Regions from separate parts of the Mesorhizobium sp. AD1-1 genome, predicted to be linked through region 2. Evidence: riboswitches for the same ligand, from Rfam matches in the RefSeq annotation. Region 2 holds a riboswitch; the other holds the start of a gene.
The links. Region 2 has a riboswitch for thiamine pyrophosphate ahead of LB519_RS21715 (Ykof family thiamine-binding protein). Riboswitches for the same ligand answer to the same signal wherever they lie in the genome.
Positions count from the first base shown of each region.

Region 1: linked by a shared signal. The riboswitch ahead of thiB (thiamine ABC transporter substrate binding subunit) and the one ahead of LB519_RS21715 (Ykof family thiamine-binding protein) in region 2 are both predicted to bind thiamine pyrophosphate.

Region 1 is NZ_JAIUGP010000002.1:39,122-45,404, forward strand. It holds gene LB519_RS03665 (M48 family metalloprotease) at 1-140, opposite strand, end outside; gene thiQ (thiamine ABC transporter ATP-binding protein) at 399-1,190, opposite strand; gene thiP (thiamine/thiamine pyrophosphate ABC transporter permease) at 1,183-2,808, opposite strand; gene thiB (thiamine ABC transporter substrate binding subunit) at 2,817-3,815, opposite strand; TPP riboswitch at 3,859-3,973, opposite strand; gene LB519_RS03685 (thiamine diphosphokinase) at 4,061-4,720, shown strand; gene LB519_RS03690 (ABC-F family ATP-binding cassette domain-containing protein) at 4,722-6,283, shown strand, end outside.
Region 2 is NZ_JAIUGP010000012.1:89,119-95,401, forward strand. It holds gene LB519_RS21700 (ABC transporter substrate-binding protein) at 1-225, opposite strand, end outside; gene LB519_RS21705 (ABC transporter ATP-binding protein) at 218-985, opposite strand; gene LB519_RS21710 (ABC transporter permease) at 982-1,743, opposite strand; gene LB519_RS21715 (Ykof family thiamine-binding protein) at 1,836-2,444, opposite strand; TPP riboswitch at 2,435-2,548, opposite strand; gene LB519_RS21720 (hypothetical protein) at 2,732-3,049, shown strand; gene msrA (peptide-methionine (S)-S-oxide reductase MsrA) at 3,119-3,637, opposite strand; gene LB519_RS21730 (glycosyltransferase family 39 protein) at 3,719-5,266, opposite strand; gene LB519_RS21735 (hypothetical protein) at 5,566-6,273, shown strand.

The sequences.
Region 1 (6,283 bases), on a different contig from region 2:
GCGCCGACATTGTCCACCGTGATCGGCTTGTCGGAAGGCTGGAAGCCGGATTCCTGAACCTCCGGCGGCGTGAACATCTGGCAGCTTGCCAACGCCACGGCAAAGCCGGCCAGCGCGAGAAAGCGCGCCAGCGGTTTCATTCCCAATGTGTTAGCGCCGATCGCCAGAACGGCTTCCTTTCGGGTCCCGGCACATGACATTGAAAATCGGGGACGATCTTCAGAATGTTCACGTGCCATATCTCAAACTGCTGCAGTATCCGCGGCCCATCCCAGGGGCGGGCGCCGGATACTGCAGGCAAATCACGGCCTGTGCCGGACCGGTAGGGCGGACCTAGCCACACTCCCCCGGTCATGGCAAGCAAACGCCACATCGCCTGGAGCCGGTTTGACCGTAAATTATGTCCGCTTCCGGGCAACATCGCGTGATGTGGAATATCCGGCACCCGCGCCGATATAGCGCCGGAACGCCTCCGGACCAGCCCCGGCAAAGAAATCATCAGCCTTGCCGGTGGCGGCGACCAACCCATTGTCGACAAACACCATATGCTCGCCGATGCGGCGTGCATCCTCCGGCTGGTGGGTGACGAACAGCACTGTCATGGCGCGTTCGGCATGAACGGCGGCAACCAGGTCCAGCATCTCGTCGCGCAAAGCCGGTCCGAGCGAAGCGAAGGGCTCGTCGAGCAGCAACACCGGTCGGTCGCGCACCAGCACGCGGGCCAGGGCGACGCGCTGGCGTTCGCCCCCCGAGAGCTCGCGCGGCAGGCGTTTCTCCTTGCCCGCAAGACCGGTGCGCGCAAGCGCCTCGGCGACCGCAGCGCGGTCCGCCTCGGTCAGCCGCAGGGATGGCGAGCGGCCGAGCCCGACATTCTGCTCGACGGAAAGATGCGCGAAGAGATTGTTCTCCTGGAACACCATCGACACCGGCCGCGCCGAGGCCGGCTCGGCGCTGACATCGACACCGCCGATCAGCACGCGGCCCGACCGTGGGGTCTCGAAGCCGGCGACCAGATTGAGCAGCGTCGACTTGCCCGAACCGCTCGGCCCCATGATGGCGGTGATCGTCGCCGCGGCAAACTCGACATCGAAAACAAGCGGCGCCTCGCCATAGCTGCCATAGCTGAACGACACTTTGTCCAGCCGCACCGGCGCGCCCTTCGCGAGCCCGTTGGCCGCCTTTTCACGCATCACGGACCTCCTCCCTTCCCAGCCAGTGCGCCGCCACGACCAACGCGAGACAGACGAGGCCGAGCAGCAGTGCGAGGCCGGCGGCATCCTCGGTGCGGTAGCTGCCCATCCGAGCCAGAAGAAGGTAGGGCAATGTCTGCACGGAATCACTGCCGAACAAGGCAATGACACCGAGATCGCCGAGCGACAGCGCCATGGCGAAAGCGAAGGCCGTGGCGAGCGGTCGCCGCAGCGACGGCCAGTCGACCAGCATCAGCCGGTTCCAGCCCGCAATGCCGAGCTGTGCACAGAGCCGTTCGTGACGCTCGCTCGCTGCATCATAGGCGGGACGCACGGCGCGGAGCGCAAACGGCATCGCCATCACCGCGTTGACGGTGACGACCATGACCGGAGCGATGGCGAAGACATCGCCGACATGGCGCAACAACAGGAACCAGCCGGCGCCGACGACGATCGGCGGCACGACCAGGACAAAACCGGCGCCTGTATCGGTGGCGTGTTCGAGCAGTGTCTTTGCGCCGGCACGGCGGTTCAGCGCCAGTGCCCGCCGCGCCATGGTCAGCGCCAGCGACAGCATCACCGAAAGCAGCGCCGACAGGAAGGCGAGCGCCGCGCTGGTCAGCGTTGCCTGCCGGACAGTGGCCTCGCCGGCCAAGCGGGCGAGATCGGCACTCAATCCGGCCATCACGGTTGCCGCCATCGGCCCGACAACGAACAGCAGCGCCAGGACGATGAGTAGCGCGTTCAACCAGGTCTCGCTCCGATTGACCGAAAGATAGCGGCGTTGCGCGACCGGCAAATTGGTGTCGCCGACCACATTGGCGCCTAGCCGCGTCAGTGCCAGCACCACGATAAAGGTCAAGGCGATCTGCAGCAGCGTCAGTGCAACGGCCCGCGCGGGATCGAAATCGAAGCGCAGCGCCTGGTAGATGCCGACCTCAAGCGTCGTCGCGGCCGGCCCGCCGCCGAGCGTCAGCACGATCGTGAAGGATGTGATGCAGAGCATGAAGACCAGCCCGGCGACGCCGGGCAGTGCGGCGCGCAGCGTTGGCCATTCGATCAGCCGGAACGCCGGCCGGGCCGCCATGCCGAGTTGGCTCGCCAGCCGCCATTGGTCGGCCGGTATGGTCTGCAGCGCCTCGAGGAACAGCCGCGTCGCCAGCGGCAGGTTGAAGAAGACATGGGCGACGAGAATGCCGGACAGGCCATAGATGCCCGGCCAGCTTCCGCCGCCGATAACGGCAAGCACGCCGGCGAAATAGCCGGCACGGCCATAAAGCGCCAGGATGCCGAGCGCTGCAACGATGGCCGGCAGCGCCAATGGCACGGCGAAGATCTGCAGGATGAAGGCGCGGCCGAAGAAACGTGGATGCCGCGACAGAGCGCGCGCCACAAACAGCCCCGGGATGACCGAAAGCAGCGTCGACAGGACCGCTTGCCAGAGCGTGAAGCGAATGACGCGAAGCAGATAGGGATCGAAGGCTGCCCAGGCGCCCGAGAAATCATGGGCGCCCTCGAAAAGCAGGCCGGCAAACGCGCCGCCGATCAGCAGCGCGATTGCAGCGAGCGCGACAATGCCGGCACTGACGCGGGAATCCGTGGAATGCGCCGGCGCCATCGCGCTGCCTACTTGCTCATCGCCGCCAGCCATTCATCGACCCAGGCCTCGCGGTTGGCAGCGACCTCTTGCGGGCTGAACAGCAAGGTCTTCGTTGGCTTGACCAGTTTGTCGAAGGCCGGATTGAGCGGCTTGTCGGTCTTGCCTGCCGGGAACATCCAGTTGGTCTCGGGGATGGCATCCTGGAATTTCGGCCCGGTCATGAAGGCCATGAACTTGGCCGCCAGCGGATTCTTGGCTCCTGTCGTGGTGATACCCGCCACCTCGATCTGCAGATACTCGCCCTCCTCGAAGGAGGCCGCCTGGTAGCGCTCCGTGTTCTCGGCGACCATGTGGTAGGCTGGCGACGTCGTGTAGGACAGCACCATCGGCGCCTCGCCCTTGGTGAACAGCCCATAGGCCTCGCTCCAGCCCGGCGTCACGGTCAGCACCTTGGCCTTGAGCTTGGCCCAGGCCTCGGGTGCCTTGTCGCCATAGACCGACTTGACCCAAAGAAGCAGGCCGAGGCCTGGCGTCGAGGTGCGCGGGTCCTGGATGACGATCTTGTCGTTGGCACTGCCTTCGATCAGCTCCTTCAGGCTCTCCGGCGGCGTCTTCATCTTCTGCGTGTCGTAGACGACAGCGAAATAGCCGTAGTCGAAGGGGACAAAAGTGTCGTCGCTCCAGCCGCCCGGCACATTGACATCCGTCACCGCGCCATGCGGCGCGAACAAGCCTGACGCCTTGGCATCGGCGGTGAGATTGGTATCCAGGCCAAGCACGATATCGGCCTTGGTCGATGCGCCTTCCAATCTGACGCGGTTGAGCAGCGCGACGCCATCGGCGACCGAGACGAAGTCGACGTCGCAGCCGCATTCGGCCTCGAACTCCTTCTTCACCACGGGACCCGGACCCCAGTCGGCGGTGAAACTCTCATAGGTGTAGACGGTGAGCTTGTCCTTGGCCAAGGCGGGCCCGGACAAGGCCACGACCGTTGCTGAAACAAGAGCGTATAAAAGCGTGCGCATCGGCGCCTCCTTCGTTTGAATTGAAAGGAATTGAGGCGTCGGACTGTCCGAAACGTCTAATCCCTCCGCCGGTACAAACCGGATCAGGTTCAGCGGGTTGGCGAGACTGCCTCTCAGCCGGTCCGCGAAGATCGCGTCCGGCACCCCGTTAGAGCGTTTCGACACATAGGCCGGGCCGATCCGCCATGCAAGCGGGAGTTTGCCGCCTTCCGTTTCCCGTGCCGGGCTGGTAAGGGCCACACGATATGAGCACATTCACCATCCTGCTTGGCGGCGATCTCATCCGTACGCCACGGCTCGACCGTCAGGTCAAAGGCTCCCGCGTCATCGCCGCCGACGCCGGCATCGGTCATGCGCGGTTGCTGGGTCTCGTGCCGGAGCTGTGGGTGGGTGATTTCGATTCGGTGCCGGCGAACCTGCCGGACGATCTCGCTTCCGTGCCGCGCCGGACCTTCCCGGCGGAAAAGGACCAGACCGATGGCGAACTTGCCGTCGCCGCGGCACTGGAGCGCGGCGCGACCCGCCTGGTGCTGGCCGGCGCCTTTGGCGGCAAGCGCGCCGACCACGCTTTTCTGCATCTGTCGCTCGCCCTGCGGCTGGCGGAGGCGGGAACGGACGTGCTTTTGACCAGCGGCGCTCAGGAAGGCATCCCCCTGCTGCGCGGAACGGCCGGCTTCGACTATGCCGACGGCACGCTGTTTTCGGTGCTCGGCTTTTCCGAGCTCGACGGCCTGACCGTCACCGGCGCCAAATGGCCGCTCGCTCACGTCAAGGTGGCGTTCGGTTCGTCGCTGACCATTTCCAACGAGGTCAAGTCCGACAAGACCGGGGGCCGCCTCGAAATCGCGCTCGGCCATGGCCGCGCGATGCTGCTCGCTCATCCCTATCCCTTACCTGAAAGCTGACATGGCCCCGCCCCTTCTCAACCTCGACGGGATAAAACTGACCTTCGGCGGCACGCCGCTGCTCGATGGCGCCGCCTTGACGGCTTCGGCCGGCGACAAGATCGCGCTGGTCGGCCGCAACGGGTCCGGCAAGTCGACCCTGCTGAAGATCGCCGCCGGCCTGATCGAGCCGCAGGACGGCGAAGTGTTCCGCCAGCCTTCGGCGACCGTCCGCTATTTGCCGCAGATGCCCGACATGGAAGGTTTTGCCACTGTCCGCGCCTATGTCGAGGCCGGGCTTGGCCCCGCCGACGATCCCTACCGCGCCAGCTATCTGATGGAGCATCTCGGCCTGTCGGGTGAGGAACGTCCGAACGACCTGTCGGGCGGCGAGGCGAGGCGCGCCGCCCTTGCCCGCGTCATGGCGCCGGAGCCCGATATCCTGCTGCTCGATGAGCCGACCAACCATCTCGACCTCTCGGTCATCGAATGGCTGGAAGAAGAACTCATCCGCACCTCCTCGGCGCTGATCGTCATCTCGCACGACCGCCGCTTCCTCGAACGCGTGTCGCGCGCCACGGTCTGGCTCGATCGCGGCCAGACCCGCAGGCTGGACAAGGGCTTCGGCCATTTCGAGGAATGGCGCGACCTGGTTCTGGAGGAAGAAGAACGCGAGCAGCACAAGCTCGGCCGCCAGATCGTTCGCGAAGAGCATTGGCTGCGCTACGGCGTGACGGCGCGGCGCAAGCGCAACATGCGCCGGCTCGGCGAGTTGCAGACCATGCGTCAGCGTTTTCGCGGTCATCGCGGGGCCGAAGGGTCGGCGACCATGGTGGCGAGCGACGCCACCGAGTCCGGCAAGCTGGTGATCGAGGCGAAAAACATCGAAAAGAGCTTTGGCGATCTCACCGTGGTCAAGGCGTTTTCGACCCGCATCCAGCGCGGCGATCGCATTGGCCTGGTCGGGCCGAACGGCGCCGGCAAGACCACGCTCTTGAAAATGCTGACCGGCGAGATGAAGCCGGACGCCGGTTCGGTGCGGCTCGGCACCAATCTGGAGATCGCAACGCTCGACCAGAAGCGCGAGGCGGTCGACCCGCAGGAGACGCTGGCACAATATCTCACCGATGGGCGCGGCGAAAACCTCGTCATCAATGGCGAGCAGCGCCACGTCGTCTCCTACATGAAGGATTTCCTGTTCAAGCCGGAGCAGGCGCGCACGCCGGTGCGCGAGTTGTCCGGCGGCGAGCGGGCGCGGCTCCTGCTGGCGCGCGTGTTGGCCCGTCCCGCAAACCTTCTGGTGCTCGATGAGCCGACCAACGATCTCGACATGGAGACGCTGGAACTGCTGCAGGAACTGGTCGCCGGTTTCGCCGGCACCGTCATCCTGGTCAGCCACGACCGCGATTTCCTCGACCGCACCGTGACCAGCCTGATCGCGCCGGATGGTGAGGGCCGCTGGATCGAATATGCCGGCGGCTACTCCGACATGCTGGCGCAGCGCGGCGGCACGAAGCTGGACGACCGCAAGGCGCGGGCGAGAGCCGAAAATGGCGAGGCGCCCGCGTCAGGCAAGAGCGAAGC
Region 2 (6,283 bases):
GGTATCGCTGTAGGGCAGGATGTCGACCTCGAGTCCGGCCTCGCGATAAAACCCTTTGTCGCGGGCAACGAACAGTCCGATGTGGTTGGTGTTGACCGTCCAGTCGAGGGCGACGGTGACCTTTTGTGCCGCCGATTGTGCTCGAGCCCGACGCGTTCCGGCAATCAAGGGAAGGCCGGTGGCAAGGGTCAGCAACAAGGCCTGCCGGCGCGTCAAGTCAGTCATGATCGTGTCCTTTGGATGGATTGGGGTTGAGGATGATGTCGAGGATTTCGGCCTCGAGCGCGCTTGCCTGGCGCGCGGCATCGCCGCCAAGGCTGCGCGGGCGCGGCAACGGCACCCTGATTTCACGCACGATGCGGGCCGGGCGCGCCGACAGCACATAGATGCGGTCGGACAGGAACACGGCTTCGCGCACGTCATGGGTGATCAAGAGCGCCGTCCAGCGATGATGCCGCCACATCTGTTCGAGCCAGCGCTGCATGGCGGTGCGGGTCAGCGCATCGAGCGCGCCGAAAGGCTCGTCGAGCAGGAGCATGTCGCGCTTCTGCACCACGGTGCGCAGCAAGGCCGCGCGCTGGCGCATGCCGCCGGACAGCTGCGCGGGAAAATGCCGCTCGAAGCCGGCAAGCCCGAATTCGGCAAACAACGGCGCAACGCGCGCCCGCGCCGCCTGTCTCCTCATACCTTGCACTTCGAGCCCGAGCGTCGTGTTGTCGAGGATGCGCCGCCATGGCATCAGCGCGTCGCGCTGCGGCATGAAGGCGAAGTGCCTGCCGTGGTCGTCGAGCCGCGCGCCGTCGAACAACATCTCGCCCTCGCCATGCTCGGCGCCGGTCAGAAGCTGGAACAGCGTCGACTTGCCGGCACCCGAGGGTCCAAGGATCGAGACGAACTCACCAGCGCCGACGCTGAGCGAAATATCGGCCAGCACGTCGAGGCCACCGAACGCCTTGTGCACATGCCGCAGTTCGAGCCGGCTCATCGCCAGGCCCCCTTCCCGGCAGTTTCCCTGCCGGCTCGCTCCCAGGGCATGGCAAGACGCTGCAGCAACACGGTCAACCCGAACAGGACAAGGGTCAGCGCCGCGCTGACACCGACGGCGGCAAGAACCAGATCAGGACGGAAATTGTTTTTGGCGTTGAGCATGTAGATGCCCAGTCCCTTTGCGGCACCGGCATACTCGGCGAAGATGGCGCCGACCACCGCATAGGTGATGGAGATCCTCAACCCGGCAAAGAAGTAAGGCAGCGCCGAAGGCAGCCGCGCGAGCAGGAAGATGCGCCAGCGCCCTGCCCCCATGGCGCGCAGCATTTGCCCGATCTCGGCCTCGGTCGCCTCATAGCCTTCGACCAATGCGACCAGCATCGGAAAGAAGGTGACCAGCGCCACCAGCATGATCTTGGGCGCCAGCCCGAAGCCGAACCACAGCACCACCAGCGGCGCGATCGCCACCAGCGGCAAGGTCTGGCTGACGATGAAGACGGGAAACAACGCACGCCGCAGCGGCTGGAAGAAGTCGACCAGCATCGACAGCACGAAGGCTGCGCTGAGCGAACAGGCAAAGCCAAGAAGCGTGGCACGGATGGTCGGAACGGCATTGTCGGCCAGCGCCTCGCGATTGAGCATCGCTTGCTCGAAGACGCGTGACGGCGCCGGCAGTATCGTGGCCCTGATGCCGGAATAGGTGGCATAAAGCTCCCACGCCAGCAGGAGCAAACCGGCCGAGATCATGGCCGGCATTGCCTTGACGAGAAAGCTCGCGATCGGGCGCGAAGCGACTGATGATGAGACCACGGGAGATAACCTTTGACGGCCGCGAGAGCGGCGCGGCTTCAGACGGCCGACGGGCTGTTGGCCGAGACCGTGACGTCGAGGGTTACGTGGCCAGCGCCTGGTCCGAAACGGCAGAAAGCCTCGTCCAGCGCCGAAAAGATCGCACCGGCATCACCGCGCAGTTTCGTGCAGAAATGTTTGGAGCGCTCATAGACGCCGGACTGCTTGAGAAAGTCTATGCAGCCGTAGATCTCGTCCATGTGGTCGTCTGTGCCCATCACATAGAGCGAGAACTGCGCCGCCGCAGGCTGGCCGGTGGCAGCAGCATTGCGCACCGCCTCGATGGCCGCGTCCTTGCGCGGGCCGAGTGGACCGACGGGCCCGCCAAACGCATCGGAGCGGCAGATCGGATCGTCCGGCTCGCCAGGGCAGCCGCGCGAGATGGTGGCCGACAACACGCAATGTTTGCCGCTGCGTGCCGCCGCCACGAAGAGGTCGCGCATGGCAGGAAACAGCACTTCGGGCGGCCCGACCAGCAAGGTCGAGATGTCGTCGGTCTCGATCCTGAGTTTGTCGCGCCAGGGATCGAGCGCACCGAGCGCGCCAAGGATGACACCGACGAAATCGTCGGTCATGGGATATAGGGAAATCTGTGCGCCTGAAAACATCGCCCGCCTCGCTCCGCTGGTATTACCCAGATCAGCTTCTAGGGTCTGTGGGCTTGCCGCCCCCGTCTCAGCCCCGACCGTACGGAGCACCCCTGTGGATGTGCGCCTTAAAGCATCATTCGAGTTGAAGGAAAAGCCGTTTTTTTATCGCACTGCGCCAAAAGCATTGCGCCAGGGCGGGAGCGGCTGGCTCTGCCGGCGCGAGAATTTATCGGGAACCTTCACCAGGCCGCGAGGTTGTCCCACCAGTCGCTACGCGACGAGTTCACAGACAATGGAGACAAACCATGTTCATGAAAATCCTCGCAGCTTCGGCGCTCACCATTGGCCTGGCGACATCGGCCATGGCGCAGAGCAATGGCACAAGCGGCACCGACGGATCCGGCGGCAGCGGCAAGTCGGTCACCGTCGACCCAAATACGCCGGCTTCGCCGAACACGGTAGACCCCGGCACGACCAACAGTACGACGGTAGCACCGGGCGCCACGAATTCAAACGCGGATGAAAATTGCCCTGCCCATCCGCAGGGCGCACAGCCCGATGCCAGTGGTACGTCGCCGGGCACCACCGCGCCGACAGTTAACGACAACCATTGCGGCAAGTAGGAATTGCAATGAAAAGAAGCCGCGGAGCGAGCGCTCCGCGGCTTCTCAAATCCTGTCGTATCAGTGAAACTACGGCACCGCTTTTTCCCGAACCGGCAGCTTCCACCCCGGCCTGACGAAGTGGCAGGTGTATCCGTTGGGATATTTCTCCAGATAGTCCTGATGCTCGGGCTCGGCTTCCCAGAAGGGGCCAACGGGTGCGACTTCGGTGACGACCTTGCCCGGCCACAGGCCCGAGGCATCGACATCGGCGATCGTGTCCTCGGCGATGCGCTTCTGTTCGTCGCTGGTGTAATAGATCGCCGAGCGATAACTCGTCCCGACATCGTTGCCCTGGCGGTTGCGGGTCGTCGGATCGTGGATCTGGAAGAAGCGTTCCAGCAGCGTGCGATAGCTTATGATGGCCGGATCGAAATTGATCTCGATGGCTTCGGCATGGCTGCCGTGGTTGCGGTAGGTGGCGTTGGGCACGTCGCCGCCGCTGTAGCCGACACGGGTGGAAATGACGCCGGGATAGCGCCGTATCAAATCCTGCATACCCCAGAAGCAGCCACCGGCAAGGACTGCGCGTTCGGTCGAAGTCGCCATATCACGTCTCCTCAAGGCAAGTTTGTCTGGACATAGATGGGCATTGTCACCTGCTTCGTCCAGCGGACCGGCGGATCTGCTTCAGTTGCTCGGTCGGGCGAGGCCGTCGATAGCACCCGGCAACTGCCGCGCGCCAGGCGGAATGGCGGCGAAGCTGATCGCCACCGGCGGCGCCTTGAGCGACCAGTCGAAAAGAACGGTTTTGACCGGGATGTCGCCCACCCACGCCTGCAGATAAGATGGCACATCGCGCCCGGGCCAGACCAGCAATATGCCATGCTCGCGCAGCCGCTCCTTGGTGATCCAGGGGGCGTACTGCATGTTCAGTTCGGTGAAGATCGAGGGCTTGTCATAGGCATTGAGGCCCGCCAGCGGCGCAATAAGGGCATGGCCGCCGACGATGTCGAGCCGATCGGGCGTCGCAGCGTGCCAGACAGCCTCTGCCTCATCCGAGATCTTTTGCGCCGGCCAGCAGACGGCGTCCATGCGCCCACGCAGATTGCATTTCGTCCAGCGGATGCCCGCATAGGCACCGGATATGCCGACAATGGAGATGAGCGCGCAGATCGCCAGCTTTCGCATCTCGATGGCGCCGAGGCGATGGCCCAGCAAGGCGAGCGCCACAACGCCAGCAAGATTGTACATCGGCGCGCCCCAGGCCTCGCCGGCGCCGGTGAACAGGGACGCCACCATCACGAGGATCGCCGGGCCAACCCCCATCCACAAGAGATAGACCAGCGTGCCGCGCCCGACGGGCTTTTGCGGCGCGGGCGAGCGCCGCAGCAGCCCTGACATCGCCAGCACCAGAAGAAAGCCGCAGAACCCAGCCATCTGGACGCCGATATAATAAAAGCGGGAGCGATGGGCCACCACCCACTGATCGCGCCAGGCGGCATAGGTCAGCGGCAGGAAATCGACGCGGCAGAGTTCGGCGGCCAGTGGAGCGGCGACAGCGCCGAAAACCGCGAGCCCGAGCCATGGCCAGGGCGTGGCGAGCCGACTGCGTGCGCGTGTGTCCGACAGCAGCCAGATCGCCCCGAAAAGCAATAATAGGCCGGTGGAAAGCTTGGCATAGAGCCCGACGCCCGACACCAGCCCGAGCGCCAGCCACCAGCCCGGCCCACCACCACGGCCCGCACGCCACAACAGCCAGCAGATAGCGGCCCAGAAGGGCATCTGCGCGTAGTCATGATTGAACTGTGGGGTCGGCCAGCCGAAGAAATAGAGCGACGGCATCAGAAGCACGGCGGCCAGCGCGCGGGTTCGCCCGAGCATGTCGCGGGCCAGCAGATAGACTAGCACGAAAGTGGCCGAGATCGTTAGCTGAGCCACGAGATATTGCGGCCAGCGGAACGATCCGGTCAGAAGATGGCTGATCTCGAGCAGCCAGCCGGGAAGCTGTGGATGCTTGTAGGTCAACAGCACCCATTCGCGGCCCCACATGAAGCCTTCGACGACATCGTTGGGCGGTGACACGTCGACAAGCGCGGGCGCCACGGTCCAGCACAGGATCTGTGTCAGGCACAAAAGCGCTAGGCCGGCTTCTGGATAGCGCGTCAGCCCCTGCCAGATCGACGACTGCCGCCAGTCGCCTGGAACAGAACTGCCGACCGGCAGCCAACCGTTCATGGGTTCGTCGATTCGCGTCATGCGGTGGATAAATCACACCGGACGGTTTTTGGAACAGCCCAGAACTCGAAGCTTACGAAAATGTATACTTGGGTGACCATGGCAAAACCAAGATTGAGGCAGAGTTTCGCGCCACCATGCCGCCTCTCTCATCATCACATGCCAGCAGGACAACAATGGAACACGCCGTCCCGGAGCGCCCTGAACATGCCGGGCACGGCGCATCGGGCGTGATCGCGGCAGGCGTCGCCTACGCCTGACCGGTTCCCGTCCCCAAAAAAGCATCCAGGATTTGATAAATGCGCCACCACCATGCCGTCATCCACTACCGTGCGCTCGATTTCTGGATGGCCCGTGCGGCCGTTCTCGTCATCATCTGCCTGCAGCTTCTGGTCATCAACAATCTCTCATTCGGGCCGCGCTGGCTAGCGCCCGCGCTGGAGGCCGCTCTGCTGCTGCCCTTGTCGGTGGCCACCGCCTGGACACAGGCCGCCACCCGCAAGGCGGTCGAGGACCACGAGTGGCATGCGATCGGCCAGTTTCGGGTCATGATCCGCAGAACAGCCCTGACCATGACCGCCATCATCAGCATCATGAACTGCGGTTCGCTGGTCCTGCTGGTGCGTGCCTTGCTGGAGGGCCATGCCGGCAACAGCGGCACGACGCTGCTGATCGACGCACTCAACATCTGGGTCACCAACGTCATCGTCTTTGCCTTGTGGTTCTGGAGCACCGACCGCGGCGGCCCGCCGACCTGCGGCCTCGTCAAGCTTGCGCAGGCCGATTTCCTGTTCGCGCAGATGACGTTGAACGACCGTGACCTCCGAGATTGGCTGCCCGGTTTCGTCGATTATTTCTTCCTCGCCTTCACCAATGCGACAGCGTTTTCGCCCACCGATACCTTGCCCCTTTCCCAGCGCGCCAAGCTGCTGATGATGGCCGAGGCCATGATCTCGCTGCTGACCATCGCGCTGGTCGCGGCACGCGCGGTCAACATCCTCGCTTGATCGGCCCGAC